DNA from 3 places in the Pseudocitrobacter faecalis genome. Region 3 is predicted to be linked to each of the others. Evidence: predicted binding sites of a transcription regulator. Region 3 holds the regulator's gene; each other region holds the start of a gene.

Region 1 (5,139 bases), 710 kb from region 3:
ATACCTCTCGCGCCATCAGGTAATTAATAAACCGCTCTCCCCTCGCCTCAACATTTTGCTCGCGCACCAGCACAAACCCCTGACGTTCAAAAAACGGTTTTGCGGTAATGCTCGCCGCGACGGTCACTTTTCCCGGCAACATTTTTGCCAGCAATGCTCGTAACAGCGCCCCGGCAATCCCCTGCCGCGCGTAATCTGGCGAGACAAAAAGCAGGTCGATGTAATGCCCAACGGCGGTGATAAAACCGATAATCATGCCGTCAACTTCCGCCACCAGCACCACGGAAGAGGCTAATTTTTGCCGCCACTGCGCCTCATCCACCTGACCCCAGGCGGCGATTTGCACGGGCAAATAGTGCTGACTGGCGGTTTCGTGGACGGCGCGCAGGAAAATCTGGCTTAGTTGCGGCAGTTCATGCGGCTGCCACGCGCGAATGTTCATAATTAGAGTCCTAACACCAGTTGTCTTTCAAGTTGTGGATCAAGCAGCGTAACGTGCAGCCCCACCAGCCGGACGCCACGCCCGGCGCGACGTTCGTGCCAGGTTTTGTAGGCCGTGGCGATCAAATCGTCTTTATTCAGCCGCGGCCAGACGTGTTCCTGAGTCGTGAGCTGGAAGTCATTAAATTTGAGTTTCACGCCCTGACGGGCAATCAGCAGGTCGGGTTTGACCTTCGCCAGCCTTCGCTCCAGCTCCGGGTAGAGACGTTCGATAATCGCTTCACACTCAGGCCAATCGTGGATATCTTCCGCCAGCGTGCGCTCTACACCGATCGATTTTCGCAGCCGTTCGTTATTGATGGCGCGCTCATCAATCCCCTGACTGCGCTCCCACAATACGCGGCCAAATTTTCCAAAGCGTTTCAGGAGCATAGCGAGATCGCTTTTCTGCACGTCTTCGCAGGTTTTCAGCCCCATACTTTCGAGCTTCGCGGCAGAAACTTTCCCAACACCGGGAATTTTTTCCAGCGGCAGCGTTTTCAAAAACGCGGGAACGTCGGCGGGCGTGAGCACAAACTGGCCGTTGGGTTTGTTGAGATCGGAGGCGATTTTGGCGAGAAACTTCACCGGGGCAACGCCTGCGGAAGCCGTGAGCTGTAATTCGTTGAAGATAGTCTGACGAATTTCCTGTGCAATCAGCGTGGCAGAGCCGTGGCAATGCACACTGTCGCTGACGTCGAGATAAGCTTCATCCAGCGACAAGGGCTCAATTAGCGAGGTGTAGCGAGAGAAGATTTCGCGGATGTGCTCAGAGGCTTCTTTGTAGGCGTCAAAACGACCGGGTAAAAGGGTGAGATGCGGGCAAAGCTTCAGCGCCATGCCGGTGGGCATTGCGCTACGTACACCGAATTTACGCGCCGGGTAGTTGGCGGTACTGATGACCCCCCGTCGTTCACGGCTGCCGCCGATAGCGATAGGGATGTCGCGCAGCGCAGGGTTATCACGCATCTCTACCGCTGCGAAGAAGCAGTCCATATCGACGTGGATAATTTTGCGCATACATAGCCCCTACGGATGTTACTGGACAAGTATACAGTATAAATAGAGTGGGTGAGAAGAGAGATTGTGCCGGGTTTTCACACTCCCCCTCTCCCACTGGGAGAGGGAACCGTATGTGCACGGTGTTAATGCGTTTTCGCCCCCTCCCCCGGCACTACAATATCCGCCTCTCTTTCTGCAACGCTTCGCGCGCCATACGCTTTTTGCGTGCGTCACAGGGCTCCGGGCAGTCGCAGACTTTCTCCAGCCCCAGCGAGGTAATCCCGCCGCAGCTACCCTGGATGCTTTTACGCTTAATGATGTACCCCAGCGACATCCCGAGGATCACCAGCGCAAAAATCGCAAACGTCGCCAGAAATACCGTGAGCATCATCAGCCTCCAAAATCATCGAGCATGATGTTTTCATCTTCCACGCCCAGGTCTTTGAGCATTTTGATGACAGCCGCGTTCATCATCGGCGGCCCACACATATAGAACTCACAATCTTCCGGGGCCGGATGGTCGCGCAGGTAGTTTTCATACAGAACATTATGGATAAAGCCCGTGTAACCCGTCCAGTTATCCTCCGGCAGCGCGTCCGAAAGCGCGACATGGAAGGTGAAGTTAGGATTGTCACGCGCCAGCTGTTCGAATTCGTCCTGATAGAACATTTCACGCAGGGAACGCGCGCCGTACCAGAAGCTAATTTTCCGCTTGCTGTGCAGGCGTTTAAGCTGGTCGAAAATGTGCGAACGCATCGGCGCCATCCCGGCCCCCCCGCCGATAAACACCATTTCCGCGTCGGTATCTTTTGCAAAAAACTCGCCAAACGGGCCGGAAATCGTCACTTTATCGCCCGGTTTCAGCGACCAGATATAAGAGGACATGATCCCCGGCGGCGCATCCGGCACGCTCGGCGGTGGCGTGGCAATACGCACGTTGAGCATGATGATGCCTTTCTCTTCCGGATAGTTCGCCATTGAGTAGGCGCGCACCGTCGGTTCTTTAACCTCGGAAACGTAGCGGAAAAGATTGAATTTATCCCAGTCGGAACGGTACTCATCAGGCACGTCAAAATCGGCGTACGCAACCTTATGCGATGGACATTCAATCTGAATATAGCCACCCGCGCGGAACGGTACGACCTCGCCTTCCGGAATAGCCAGCTTCAGCTCTTTAATGAACGTCGCTTTGTTATCGTTAGAGATAACCTCGCATTCCCATTTTTTGACACCAAAAATCTCATCCGGCAGTTCAATTTTCATGTCCTGCTTCACTGCGACCTGGCACGCCAGACGGCAGCCCTCTTTGGCTTCGCGTTTGGTGATGTGTGCCAGTTCGGTCGGCAGAATGTCACCGCCACCTTCTTTAATTTTCACGCGGCACTGGCCGCAGGAGCCGCCGCCACCGCATGCGGACGAGACGAAAATCCCGTTGCTGGAGAGCGTATTCAGCAGCTTGTCACCTGCTGGCGTGCGGATCTGTCGGTCGGCTTCGTTGTTGATTTCAATCACCACATCGCCCGAGTTCACCAGCTTCGATTTGGCAAACAGAATCAGCACCGACAGCGCCAGTACGATGAGGGTGAACATGGCCACGCCAAGTATAATTTCCATTTTCTTCGCCCCTTATAGCTGCACGCCGGAGAACGACATAAAGCCAAGCGCCATCAAACCGGTGGTGATAAAGGTGATCCCTAAGCCCTGCAAACCCGCAGGGACGTTTGAATATTTCATTTTTTCGCGAAGACCAGCCATGGCGACAATCGCCAGCATCCAGCCGATGCCGGAGCCGAAACCGTAGACGATAGATTCGCCAAAGTTATAGTCGCGCTGAACCATAAATGACACGCCGCCAAAGATGGCGCAGTTCACGGTGATTAGCGGCAGGAAAATCCCTAACGCGGTATACAGCGCCGGGAAATACTTATCGAGGATCATCTCCAGAATTTGCACCAGCGCCGCTATCACGCCGATAAAGGTGATAAAACTCAGGAAACTGAGATCTACACCGTCCATCAACGCGCCGTCGCGCAGCACCAGGTTGTAGACGAGATTGTTCGCCGGAACGGAAATCCCCAGTACCAGTGTCACCGCCACGCCCAGACCAAACGCCGTCGAGACTTTTTTCGATACCGCGAGGAACGTACACATCCCCAGGAAGAACGCCAGCGCCATATTTTCAATGAAAACGGCGCGGACAAAGAGGCTGATATAGTGAGCCATCGGTTACTCCTTCTCCTGCTGTTCTGGCTTCCAGGTGCGAAGCGCCCAGATCAACAGGCCGATGATGAAAAAGGCGCTCGGTGCTAACAGGAACAGGCCATTTGGCTGGTACCAGCCGCCGTTTTGCACCGTTTGCAGAATCGTAATGCCAAACAGTTTGCCGCTGCCGATAAGCTCACGCAGGAAACCGACAATCATCAGAATCGCGCCGTAGCCCAGGCCGTTACCGATACCGTCCATAAAGCTCGCCAGCGGCGGCGCTTTCATGGCGTACGCTTCCGCGCGCCCCATCACGATGCAGTTGGTGATGATCAGGCCGACGAAGACCGAGAGCTGCTTTGAGATCTCATAAGCGAAAGCGCGTAGCAGTTGATCGACCACGATCACCAGCGAGGCAATGATCGCCATCTGCACGATGATGCGCACGCTGTTCGGAATATGATGGCGGATCATCGAGATAAACATGCTCGAAAACGCCGTGACCAGCGTTACCGCGATAGTCATCACGAATGCGGTTTCCAGTTTAGTGGTCACTGCCAGCGCCGAGCAGACGCCGAGGACCTGAAGCGCAATCGGGTTGTTGGCAATTAACGGCCCCACCAGTACGCGCTTCACTTCTTTCATATCGCCCTGTTCAGCCATTATTCAGCACTCCTTCACGAACCTGTTTCAGGAACGGGCCAAAACCGAGGTCGCCCATCCAGAAATCAAAACTATGCTGTACGCCATTGGCGGTTAACGTGGCCCCGGAAAGGCCATCCACCGCGTATTCATCACCCTGACGGGCCCCGCCTTTCACCACTTTCAGCGCCGGTCGGCCATTGTCATCGAGCACTTTTTTGCCAATAAACTGCGCGCGCCAGTTCGGGTTTTCGATTTCACCGCCCAGACCCGGAGTTTCGCCCTGATCGTAATAGGTGATGCCTTTCACCGTGCGACCATCCGTATCCAGCGCCACAAAGGCGTACATCATCGACCACAGACCGTTGCCATAAACCGGCAGCACGATTTCCTGTACCTTTTGCTGGGTGTCTTTGACCAGATAGATTTCAACCACGTTGCTGCGGCGTTTAATGCCCGCCGGGTCGTCGTGGGCGTCGAGCTGCACGCTTTGTTCCGGGTCTTTCAGCGCCAGCGCCTGGTTGAAGGACGTCGGGTCGCTGTCGAGCAGATTGCCGGTTTTCAAATCCAGCAGGCGCGGGGTGATACGTTCACTAAAGATATCGGCCACATCGTCGGTGGACATGCCCTGCTGCATCAACCCGGCGACGGCGAGAATATTGCGCTGTTTATCGAGTGCGCGCTGTTCCTGCTGGCGGGATTTCAACCCTACCGCAGAGCCTGCCACCACGATGGAGCACACCAGGCAGAGCACCAGCACCACCAGCAGCGTTTTGCCGATGCTATCGTTACTTTTAACTTCAGCCACGCGAC
Region 2 (5,139 bases), 1.3 Mb from region 3:
ACGCAGCAAAATGGTTTCGCGCCCCAGCCGGAAGGCGAGGATTTCACCGAGCAGAGCGTGCGTGTGCAGAATGGTTTGCGTGTCGTGCGGATCGCGCCCGGTGTAGGCGGCAATCAGATGTGTTAGATGCGTATGCATCGGCGCAATCACCCGGTCGTGGATATGTTGGTAGGCGGCGGTGGGCGAAAACTGTTCGCGTGAAATAAACTTACTGAGGTTGACCGTATCGTCCTGGGTCAGCAGTAAGATCATGTTCTTGCAGGCACGCAAAATCAGTTCATGAATGGCGGCTTTATCAGGCTCTGGTTGGGCGAAAAGCGCCTCGGCAGCCTGAACGTGTGGGCGAAAGTTCTCACCGATAAAATCAGCAATCCACTGGGCGCAGGCGAGGTATAAGTCGTCCTTTGAGTTGAAATAGTAGGTTATCGCCGCAATGTTTTGCCCGGCCTGCGCGGCGATGTCGCGGGTGGTGGCATGCAGGCCATACTCGCCAAACTGCGCGAGGGCGGCGGCGATGAGTTGGCTTTTGGCCTGTTCGCCTTTGGTGGTGATGGGAGTCGTATTCATCGCGTCACATAAAATTAATCAATCGATTGATTAACATTATGACCGTTTTTTGAGCTTGTCCAGTCGTATACGCAATAAACGGCGAAAACACAGAATTTTCACCGCCTCGCAGGCCGCCTGACTGGAGAGATATTTTATGCGCCAGGTCACAAAATCTGCTACACTCCGGCCCTTCATGACATTGTGGTTTTTGTCATTATCTGGTTTTTTATCCCCTCGAAAACTACACCGCATGCGGTCGGGGTGGGTGTGGAGTAAATATGTCTTTCGATTCATTAGGGCTTAGCCCTGAAATTTTGCGTGCCGTTGCAGAGCAGGGCTATCGCGAACCCACCCCCATTCAGCAGCAGGCGATTCCTGCGGTGTTACAGGGCCGTGACCTGATGGCCAGTGCCCAGACCGGTACTGGTAAAACGGCTGGCTTTACGCTGCCGCTGTTACAACATCTGATCACTACCCAGCCACATGCGAAAGGGCGTCGCCCGGTACGCGCGCTGATCCTCACGCCAACCCGTGAACTCGCCGCGCAAATTGGCGAAAACGTGCGCGACTACAGCCAGTACCTGAACATTCGTTCGCTGGTGGTGTTTGGCGGCGTGAGCATCAATCCGCAGATGATGAAACTGCGCGGTGGTGTCGATGTCCTGGTGGCCACGCCGGGCCGTTTGCTCGACCTGGAACATCAAAACGCGGTAAAACTGGATAACATCGAAATTCTGGTGCTGGATGAAGCAGACCGTATGCTCGACATGGGCTTCATTCACGATATTCGCCGCGTGCTGGCAAAACTGCCTGCAAAACGCCAGAACCTGCTGTTCTCTGCGACCTTCTCTGACGACATTAAAGCACTGGCAGAAAAGCTGCTGCATAACCCGCTGGAAATCGAAGTCGCGCGCCGTAATACCGCCTCCGAGCAGGTGACTCAGCACGTTCACTTTGTGGATAAGAAACGTAAACGGGAACTGCTGTCCCAGATGATCGGTCAGGGCGACTGGCGTCAGGTGCTGGTGTTCACCCGTACCAAACACGGGGCAAACCACCTGGCAGAACAGTTGAATAAAGATGGCATCCGCAGTGCGGCTATTCACGGTAACAAATCGCAGGGTGCGCGTACGCGTGCGCTGGCTGATTTTAAATCCGGCGATATCCGCGTGCTGGTGGCGACCGATATCGCGGCCCGTGGCCTGGATATCGAAGAACTGCCGCACGTGGTGAACTATGAGCTGCCAAACGTACCGGAAGATTACGTTCACCGTATTGGCCGTACCGGCCGTGCGGCGGCAACCGGGGAAGCGTTGTCGCTGGTGTGTGTTGATGAACACAAACTGCTGCGCGATATCGAAAAACTGCTGAAAAAAGAGATCCCGCGTATTGCGCTGCCGGGCTATGAGCCAGATCCATCCATTAAAGCAGAACCGATTCAGAATGGCCGCCAGCAGCGTGGCGGCAACGGCGGCGGTCGTGGGCAAGGTGGTCGTCCGCAAGGGCAGGGCCAAAGCCAGGGCCGCGGTCAGCAACAGCCGCGCCGTAGCGAAGGTGGCGCGTCGAAGTCTGATGCTAAACCGAAACAATCTCGCCGCATTGGCGATGCCAAACCCGCAGGCGAACAACAGCGTCGCCGCCGTCCGCGTAAACCGTCTGCAGCCCAATAACGGTTTATGTGTTGTAGGGCGGATAAGCAAAGCGCATCTGCCATCTCTGAAGCCTGGCCGCAAGCCAGGCTTTATTTTTTGCCGACCGCGCAGGAAAGTGCCACAATAGTGGCTGTTTATACAGTATTTCAGGTTTTCTCATGGCATTGACCGCTGCGCTGAAAGCGCAAATCGCCGCCTGGTATAAGGCGCTTCAGGAACAGATCCCGGACTTTATTCCCCGCGCGCCGCAGCGGCAGATGATTGCTGACGTGGCAAAAACGCTCGCCGGGGAAGAGGGGCGGCATCTGGCTATCGAAGCGCCGACCGGCGTCGGGAAAACCCTTTCTTATCTCATTCCCGGCATTGCGATTGCCCGGGAAGAGCAAAAAACACTGGTCGTCAGTACCGCCAACGTCGCATTGCAGGATCAGATCTACAGTAAAGATCTCCCGCTGTTGCGCAAAATCATCCCCGATCTTAAGTTTACCGCCGCCTTTGGACGCGGGCGCTACGTTTGCCCGCGTAACCTCAACGGGCTGGCGAGTACCGAGCCCAATCAGCAGGATCTGCTCGCGTTTTTGGATGACGACCTCACGCCGAACAATCAGGAAGAGCAGAAGCGTTGCGCGAAACTAAAGGCCGACCTCGACAGCTATAAATGGGACGGCCTGCGCGATCACACGGATATCGCGATTAACGATGATTTGTGGCGACGTCTGAGCACCGATAAAGCAAGCTGCCTGAACCGCAACTGCCTCTATTATCGCGAGTGCCCGTTCTTCGTCGCGCGGCGCGAGATCCAGGAAGCGGAAGTGGTGGTCGCTAACCACGCGCTGGTGATGGCCGCAATGGAAAGTGAAGCGGTGCTGCCGGAGCCGAAAAACCTTCTGCTTGTTTTGGATGAAGGACATCATCTGCCAGATGTCGCACGTGATGCGCTGGAGATGAGCGCGGAAATTACTGCGCCCTGGTATCGCTTGCAGCTAGATCTTTTCGTCAAGCTGGTCGCGACCTGTATGGAGCAGTTTCGCCCGAAAACGACGCCGCCACTGGCTATCCCGGAGCGTTTGACCACTCACTGTGAAGAACTTTATGAGCTGATTGCTTCACTCAACAACATTCTGAATTTATATCTTCCGGCGACCCAGGAAGCAGAACACCGTTTTGCGATGGGCGAGTTACCCGAAGAGATCATGGAAATCGTCCAGCGGCTGGCAAAGCTCACCGAAATGCTGCGTGGGCTGGCGGAACTGTTTTTAAACGATCTCAGCGAGAAAACCGGTTCTCACGATATCGTGCGTTTGCATCGGGTTATTCTGCAAATGAACCGCGCGCTGGGCATGTTTGAGGCACAAAGCAAGCTCTGGCGTCTGGCGTCGCTGGCGCAAGCCTCCGGCGCACCGGTCTCTAAGTGGGCGACGCGCGACACGCGTGATGGTCAGATGCATCTGTGGTTTAACTGCGTGGGTATCCGCGTCAGCGATCAGCTTGAACGTTTACTTTGGCGCAGCGTGCCGCACATCGTAGTGACTTCCGCGACCCTGCGGTCTCTCAATAGTTTCTCGCGTTTGCAGGAGATGAGCGGCCTGAAAGAAAAAGCGGGCGATCGTTTCGTCGCGCTCGACTCGCCGTTTAATCACGTTGAGCAGGGTAAAATCGTCATTCCACAAATGCGCTACGAGCCGTTAATGGAAAACGAAGAGTTGCACATTGCTGAAATGGCGGCCTATTTCCGCGAGGCGCTGGAAAGTAAAAAACACAAAGGTATGCTGGTGCTGTTTGCCAGCAACCGCGCGATGCAGCGTTTTCTGGAGCACGTGACTGATTTGCGCCTTTTGATGTTGGTGCAGGGCGACCAACCGCGTTATCGGCTGGTGGAATTACATCGCAAACGCGTGGAAAACGGCGAGCGTAGTGTGCTGGTGGGGCTACAATCATTTGCAGAAGGGCTCGATTTAAAAGGCGAGCTGCTAAGCCAGGTGCATATCCACAAAATCGCCTTCCCGCCCATCGACAGCCCGGTGGTGATTACCGAAGGTGAATGGCTGAAAAGCCTGAACCGTTATCCGTTTGAAGTGCAAAGCCTGCCCAGCGCGTCGTTTAACCTGATTCAACAGGTGGGACGACTGATTCGTAGCCATGGCTGCTGGGGCGAAGTGGTGATTTACGATAAACGCCTGTTGACCAAAAACTACGGCCAGCGCCTGTTGAATGCGCTACCGGTATTTCCTATTGAGCAACCCGCGGTGCCCGATGTTAAAGTAAAAACCAAAGCTAAAACGACCCGTCGCAAAAAACGCTAATCGGCACGCGACACCGGACAAGGAGCATCTGATGGATTTACGCAATGTGATTAAAGAGATTGGCCGGGGTAAGAACCATGCCCGCGATCTGGATCAGGATACCGCGCGCAGTCTCTATACCCACATGCTGAATGGCGATGTGCCGGATCTCGAAATGGGCGGCATTTTGATTGCGCTGCGCATTAAAGGTGAAGGCGAGGCAGAGATGCTGGGCTTCTACGAGGCGATGCAGCAGCATACCCTGCGCCTTACGCCGCCGGTGGGTAAACCGATGCCGATTGTGATCCCGAGTTATAACGGTGCGCGTAAACAGGCCAACCTGACGCCGCTGTTAGCAATCCTCCTGCACAAAATTGGCTTCCCGGTGGTGGTGCACGGCGTGAGCGAAGATCCGACCCGGGTTATCAGCGAAACGATTTTTGAATTGCTGGGCATTGAACCTACGCGCCATGCGGGTCAGGCGCAGGCCAAACTGGATGGTCATCAGCCGGTGTATATCCCGGTGGGGGTGCTGTGTCCGTCGCTTGAAAAACAGCTTGCTATGCGCTGGCGAATGGGCGTGCGTAACAGTGCGCACACGCTGGCGAAGCTGGCGACGCCGTTTGCCGAAGATGCCGCGCTGCGCCTGTCGAGCG
Region 3 (5,139 bases):
ACCGCCTGTTCGCGCGGCAGAATGATGATATCGCCGATGGTATCTTTCTCGACTTCGAACTTGTTCATCTGCAGCGCGTGGTCGATAAGCTCGCCTGCCGTCACGTTTGGCGTGGTGGCGTCCGGCGAATACGGTGCGTTGCGCAGCAGCGACAGGTAGCAATCCAACTGTTGAGTTAACTGTTCGCGGGTCAGTGAACGCTGACGAGACGCCAGCAGCGCAGTACAGCACAGGTTCATGGCGTTCGCCGCGCCTGCGTTGTTGATGCGCACCATCAGTTCGGCGGCGATACCGTTAACCGTCGGCGTCAGCCATGCCGGACGAATGGCTTCGATAGGATCGATAGACTCGCGCCACTCCGGTACGTGATGGTTCAGGTAGTTCATCAGCGGAATCGGCTCGCCGAAGTTAACGTAGCCCTGGCCCAGGTTACGCAGTTTGCTCAAGCCCTTGAGCATCTGCGGAAGACTCTCTTTCTCTTTGGTCGCGCCACGCAGTTCTTTTGCATACGTACCGACTTCCATCACGTGCTCGTAACCGATGTAAATCGGCACCAGCGTGATAGGACGTGTGCCGCCGCGCAGCATCGCCTGAATGGTCATCGACAGTGTACCGGTTTTCGGATCGAGCAAACGACCGGTACGGGAACGCCCGCCTTCCACAAAGTATTCAACAGAATAACCCCGGCTGAACAGCTCGCCGAGATACTCGCGGAACACGGTGGAGTAGAGTTTGTTGCCCTTAAAGGTACGGCGAATAAAGAATGCGCCCAGACGACGGAAAATCGGGCCGGCTGGCCAGAAATTCAGGTTGATACCGGCGGCAATATGCGGCGGCACCAGCCCCTGGTGATACAACACATAGGAGAGCAGCAGGTAGTCCATATGGCTACGGTGACACGGCACATACACAATCTCGTGGCCGTCGTGCGCCAGCTGGCGAACGCGCTCGGCGTTGTGCACGTTAATCCCCTGATAAAGCCGGTTCCAGGTGAAGCCCAGAATGCGGTCAGTCAGGCGAATCATCTCGTAGGAGAAGTTGGCGGCAATCTCTTCCATCAGCGCGATGGCGTTCTGCTGCGCTTTCTCATGGGAGATTTTTTTGCTGCGTGCTTCGTCTTCAACCGCTTTGGCAATCGCGCGCGAAGCGAGCAGCTTATTGAAGAGATCCTGACGTGCCGGCAGTCGCGGGCCTACCGCCGCCAGACGCTGGCGAGCGAAGTGCATACGCGCCACGCGCGCCAGTTTTTGCGCGATAATTTTATCGGTACCGTGTTCATCGGCCATACGGCGCAACGAGACGGACGGCGAGAAGCGCACAAAGCTGTCACGGCCCAGCCAGGAGACGGCGAAGAATTTCTGGATGCCGTTTAGCATGCGCAGCGGCGGGTTCACCTCGCCTTTTTCACGCCCCGGACGACGACCAAACATCACCGATACCGGCACCATCTGCACGTCCAGATTCGGATTGCTGCGATGCAGATCGAGATAGTCGTGGAACAGCTTGATAGACTCTTCTTTCGGCGTGTAATAGGTGAACACGCGCGGGCCGCCATGGATGAACACATAGCGGGGCAATAGGGTGCCGTCGATCTCCAGCGGCTCAAGCGGGTCGGGGAGATCGTGCGCCAGGCACTGGGCGCGCAAGGTCAGTAAGTCGGCCTTCGAGTTATAAGGCAGGACGTACATGATCGGGCGCGAGGTATCGAGCCCCAATTCCTGGGCAGGCTCTGCCGGAATAGACTTGCTTTTTACCAGTATGCTTAATGGTAAATTCAGTAATTTGTAGTAAATTCGTGGCCAACCGGACATAAACGATGTAAAGCCTCTGGTTAATCATGCAAATGCGCGGCAAGAATATCAGAAAGTCAGCAGGATTTCTGTTCTACCGCCGATAACAGCTACTGTCATTGATGCGTATAACGCTAAAAGGTTCTATTTAATGGCCAATAATACCACTGGACTCACCCGAATTATCAAAGCGGCTGGTTATTCCTGGAAAGGTTTTCGCGCAGCGTGGATAAACGAAGCTGCGTTCCGCCAGGAAGGGGTCGCCTCGGTTGTGGCCATTATCATCGCGTGTTGGCTGGACGTTGACGCCATTACCCGCGTCTTGCTGATAAGCTCCGTCCTTCTGGTGATGATAGTGGAAATTCTCAATAGTGCGCTGGAAGCGGTGGTCGACCGCATTGGTTCGGAGTATCACGAACTCTCCGGGCGGGCAAAAGACATGGGCTCTGCGGCGGTATTGCTGGCGATTTTCGTCGCGGTGATGACCTGGGCCGTACTGCTGTGGTCGCATTTCCACTGAGCCTCGCATAATCTGCGAAAACTCCTGTATTTTGTGCGTTTTGCGGTTCCAAAATAGCCGTTAACTGTATATACTCACAGCATAACTGTATATACACCCAGGGGGCGGAATGAAAGCGTTAACGACCAGGCAGCAAGAGGTGTTTGATCTCATCCGAGATCATATCGGCCAAACGGGCATGCCGCCGACACGTGCGGAAATTGCTCAGCGCCTGGGGTTCCGTTCCCCGAATGCGGCGGAAGAGCATCTGAAAGCACTGGCGCGTAAAGGCGTCATAGAAATTGTTTCGGGCGCATCGCGCGGTATTCGCCTGCTGGTGGAAGAAGAAACCGGCCTGCCGCTGATTGGCCGCGTTGCCGCCGGTGAGCCGTTGCTGGCGCAGCAGCACATTGAAGGTCACTATCAGGTCGATCCTTCGCTGTTTAAACCCAATGCTGACTTCCTGCTGCGTGTTAGCGGCATGTCGATGAAAGACATCGGTATTATGGACGGCGATCTGCTCGCGGTGCATAAAACCCAGGACGTGCGTAACGGTCAGGTGGTTGTTGCGCGTATCGACGAAGAAGTGACCGTAAAACGCCTGAAAAAACAGGGCAACGTCGTCGAACTGCTGCCGGAAAACAGCGAGTTTTCCCCGATTGTCGTCGATCTTCGCCGTCAGAACTTCTCCATTGAAGGGCTGGCCGTTGGCGTGATCCGCAACGGCGAATGGCTGTAATCCTCTCCCGATAACAACGGCGCACCATGCGCCGTTGTTCGTTCTCTTTTCTGTTCAGGTTCGTAAGCATGTCGCTCTTCACGGCTGCCGACAAGGCATTATGGCGTCTCGCCCTTCCCATGATTTTCTCCAATATCACGGTTCCCCTGCTGGGTCTTGTGGATACGGCGGTGATTGGTCATCTGGATAGCGCGGTCTATCTCGGCGGCGTGGCGATTGGCGCAACGGCGACCAGCTTCCTGTTTATGCTGCTGCTCTTTTTACGCATGAGCACCACGGGCTTAACCGCGCAGGCCTTCGGCGCGAAAGATCCCCTCCGGCTTGCCCGTGCGCTGGTGCAACCGCTGTTGCTGGCGTTAGGCGCTGGTCTGCTCATCGTGGTGTTTAAAGGGCCGCTTATCAATCTGGCGCTCACCATTGTTGGCGGGAGCGATGCAGTGCTCGAGCAGGCGCGGCGCTTCCTTGAAATTCGCTGGTTAAGCGCGCCCGCCTCGCTGGCGAACCTGGTGCTGCTGGGGTGGCTGCTCGGCGTTCAGTACGCGCGTGCGCCGGTGATTTTGCTGATCGTCGGCAACGTCCTGAACATTGTCCTCGACCTGTGGCTGGTGATGGGCCTGCATATGAACGTGCAGGGGGCGGCGCTGGCGACGGTGATTGCCGAATATGCCACGATGATCATTGGCCTGCTGATGGCGCGTAAGGTGCTGGTGCTGCGCGGGATTACCTCTGACATGCTGAAGACGGCCTGGCGCGGAAATATGCGCAGCCTGCTGGCGCTCAATCGCGACATTATGCTGCGCTCGCTATTACTTCAGCTCTGTTTTGGCGCATTGACCGTATTCGGTGCGCGGCTGGGCAGCGATGTGGTGGCGGTCAATGCGGTGCTAATGACCATGCTCACCTTCACCGCCTACGCGCTGGATGGCTTTGCCTATGCGGTGGAAGCGCACTCCGGGCAGGCTTACGGCGCGCGTGATGACAGTCAGTTGCAACAGGTCTGGCACGCGGCCTGCCGCCAGGCGGGGATTGTTGCACTGGTTTTTGCGCTGGTGTACGCGCTGGCGGGCAGTCATATCGTGGCGATGCTGACGTCGCTGCCGTCGTTGCAGCAGCTCGCCGATCGCTATGTGCTCTGGCAGGCCATATTGCCGGTAATTGGTGTCTGGTGCTACCTGCTGGACGGCATGTTTATCGGCGCAACACGCGGCGCGGAAATGCGTAACAGTATGGCCGTTGCCGCCGCCGGGTTCGCCCTAACGCTGCTGACGGTGCCGGTATTAGGCAATCACGGTTTATGGCTGGCGCTGGCGGTGTTCCTTGCACTGCGTGGCCTGTCGCTGGCGGTTATCTGGCGTCGCCACTGGCAAAAAGGCACCTGGTTCTCTTCGCAGACATAACGGCGAGGATGGTTAAAGATTCTGAATAGTGAATCGTCAGCGATATCCTCTTCTACACTTATTATCACGTTCAGCAGAAATGAACGCCGAAGGACGAAGTGATATCTCATCCATGATCGAATGATAAGGAGCTGATGATGAACAAAGACGAACTCAGCGGTAACTGGAAACAGTTCAAAGGTAAAGCGAAAGAGAAATGGGGCAAACTGACCGACGATGACATGACCGTTATCGAAGGCCGACGCGATCAGCTGGTCGGTAAAATCCAGGAACGTTATGGATATGCCAAAGACCAGGCAGAGAAAGAAGTGAGCGATTGGGAAACCCATAACGACTACCGTTGGTAGTCTCGCTGACGGCGTAACGCTTAACTCCCCTCAATAAGCGTATCCTGCCCGCTGGTACAAGGACGTGCCAACCCTCGTATTACCGTGCCTTTTTCTTGATCTGAATCGTGTGGTCGTGGTGGCAATGTTCTTGTGAACTGCATGCCTCTACTTCCACACATTCTGCGCACAGACCGTGCGCTTCAATCACATTATGGCGTAGCGCAAAGCCCATTCGTGCTGCGACCATATGCATAATATCTTCCACGCCTTCCGCACACTCTTCCTTCACCACACCACAGCGATCGCAAATAAACATCGCCGATGTATGCGTCGGTTGATCAAAAAGATGGCACAGCACATAGCTGTTGGTGGATTCCACCTTATG

The links. Region 3 encodes LexA, which represses DNA repair genes until DNA is damaged. Its sites were predicted from a motif close to TNCTGTATGTACATACAGNA; they were not measured.
Region 1: the regulator LexA is predicted to act here: its motif matches at 1,520-1,539, upstream of dinB (DNA polymerase IV).
Region 2: the regulator LexA is predicted to act here: its motif matches at 2,326-2,345, upstream of dinG (ATP-dependent DNA helicase DinG).

What each region holds. Positions count from the first base shown of each region.
Region 1 covers NZ_CBDDNJ010000002.1:3,437,275-3,442,413, forward strand. The annotation lists gene ACOXYR_RS16850 (GNAT family N-acetyltransferase) at 1-442, opposite strand, end outside; gene dinB (DNA polymerase IV) at 445-1,500, opposite strand; gene nqrM ((Na+)-NQR maturation NqrM) at 1,655-1,870, opposite strand; gene nqrF (NADH:ubiquinone reductase (Na(+)-transporting) subunit F) at 1,873-3,096, opposite strand; gene nqrE (NADH:ubiquinone reductase (Na(+)-transporting) subunit E) at 3,109-3,705, opposite strand; gene ACOXYR_RS16875 (NADH:ubiquinone reductase (Na(+)-transporting) subunit D) at 3,709-4,347, opposite strand; gene ACOXYR_RS16880 (Na(+)-translocating NADH-quinone reductase subunit C) at 4,340-5,134, opposite strand; gene ACOXYR_RS16885 (NADH:ubiquinone reductase (Na(+)-transporting) subunit B) at 5,127-5,139, opposite strand, start outside.
Region 2 covers NZ_CBDDNJ010000002.1:2,871,137-2,876,275, reverse strand. The annotation lists gene cecR (transcriptional regulator CecR) at 1-567, opposite strand, end outside; gene rhlE (ATP-dependent RNA helicase RhlE) at 828-2,219, shown strand; gene dinG (ATP-dependent DNA helicase DinG) at 2,360-4,504, shown strand; gene ybiB (DNA-binding protein YbiB) at 4,536-5,139, shown strand, end outside.
Region 3 covers NZ_CBDDNJ010000002.1:4,149,027-4,154,165, reverse strand. The annotation lists gene plsB (glycerol-3-phosphate 1-O-acyltransferase PlsB) at 1-1,811, opposite strand, end outside; gene ACOXYR_RS20135 (diacylglycerol kinase) at 1,942-2,310, shown strand; gene lexA (transcriptional repressor LexA) at 2,420-3,028, shown strand; gene dinF (MATE family efflux transporter DinF) at 3,097-4,425, shown strand; gene ACOXYR_RS20120 (CsbD family protein) at 4,563-4,772, shown strand; gene zur (zinc uptake transcriptional repressor Zur) at 4,852-5,139, opposite strand, start outside.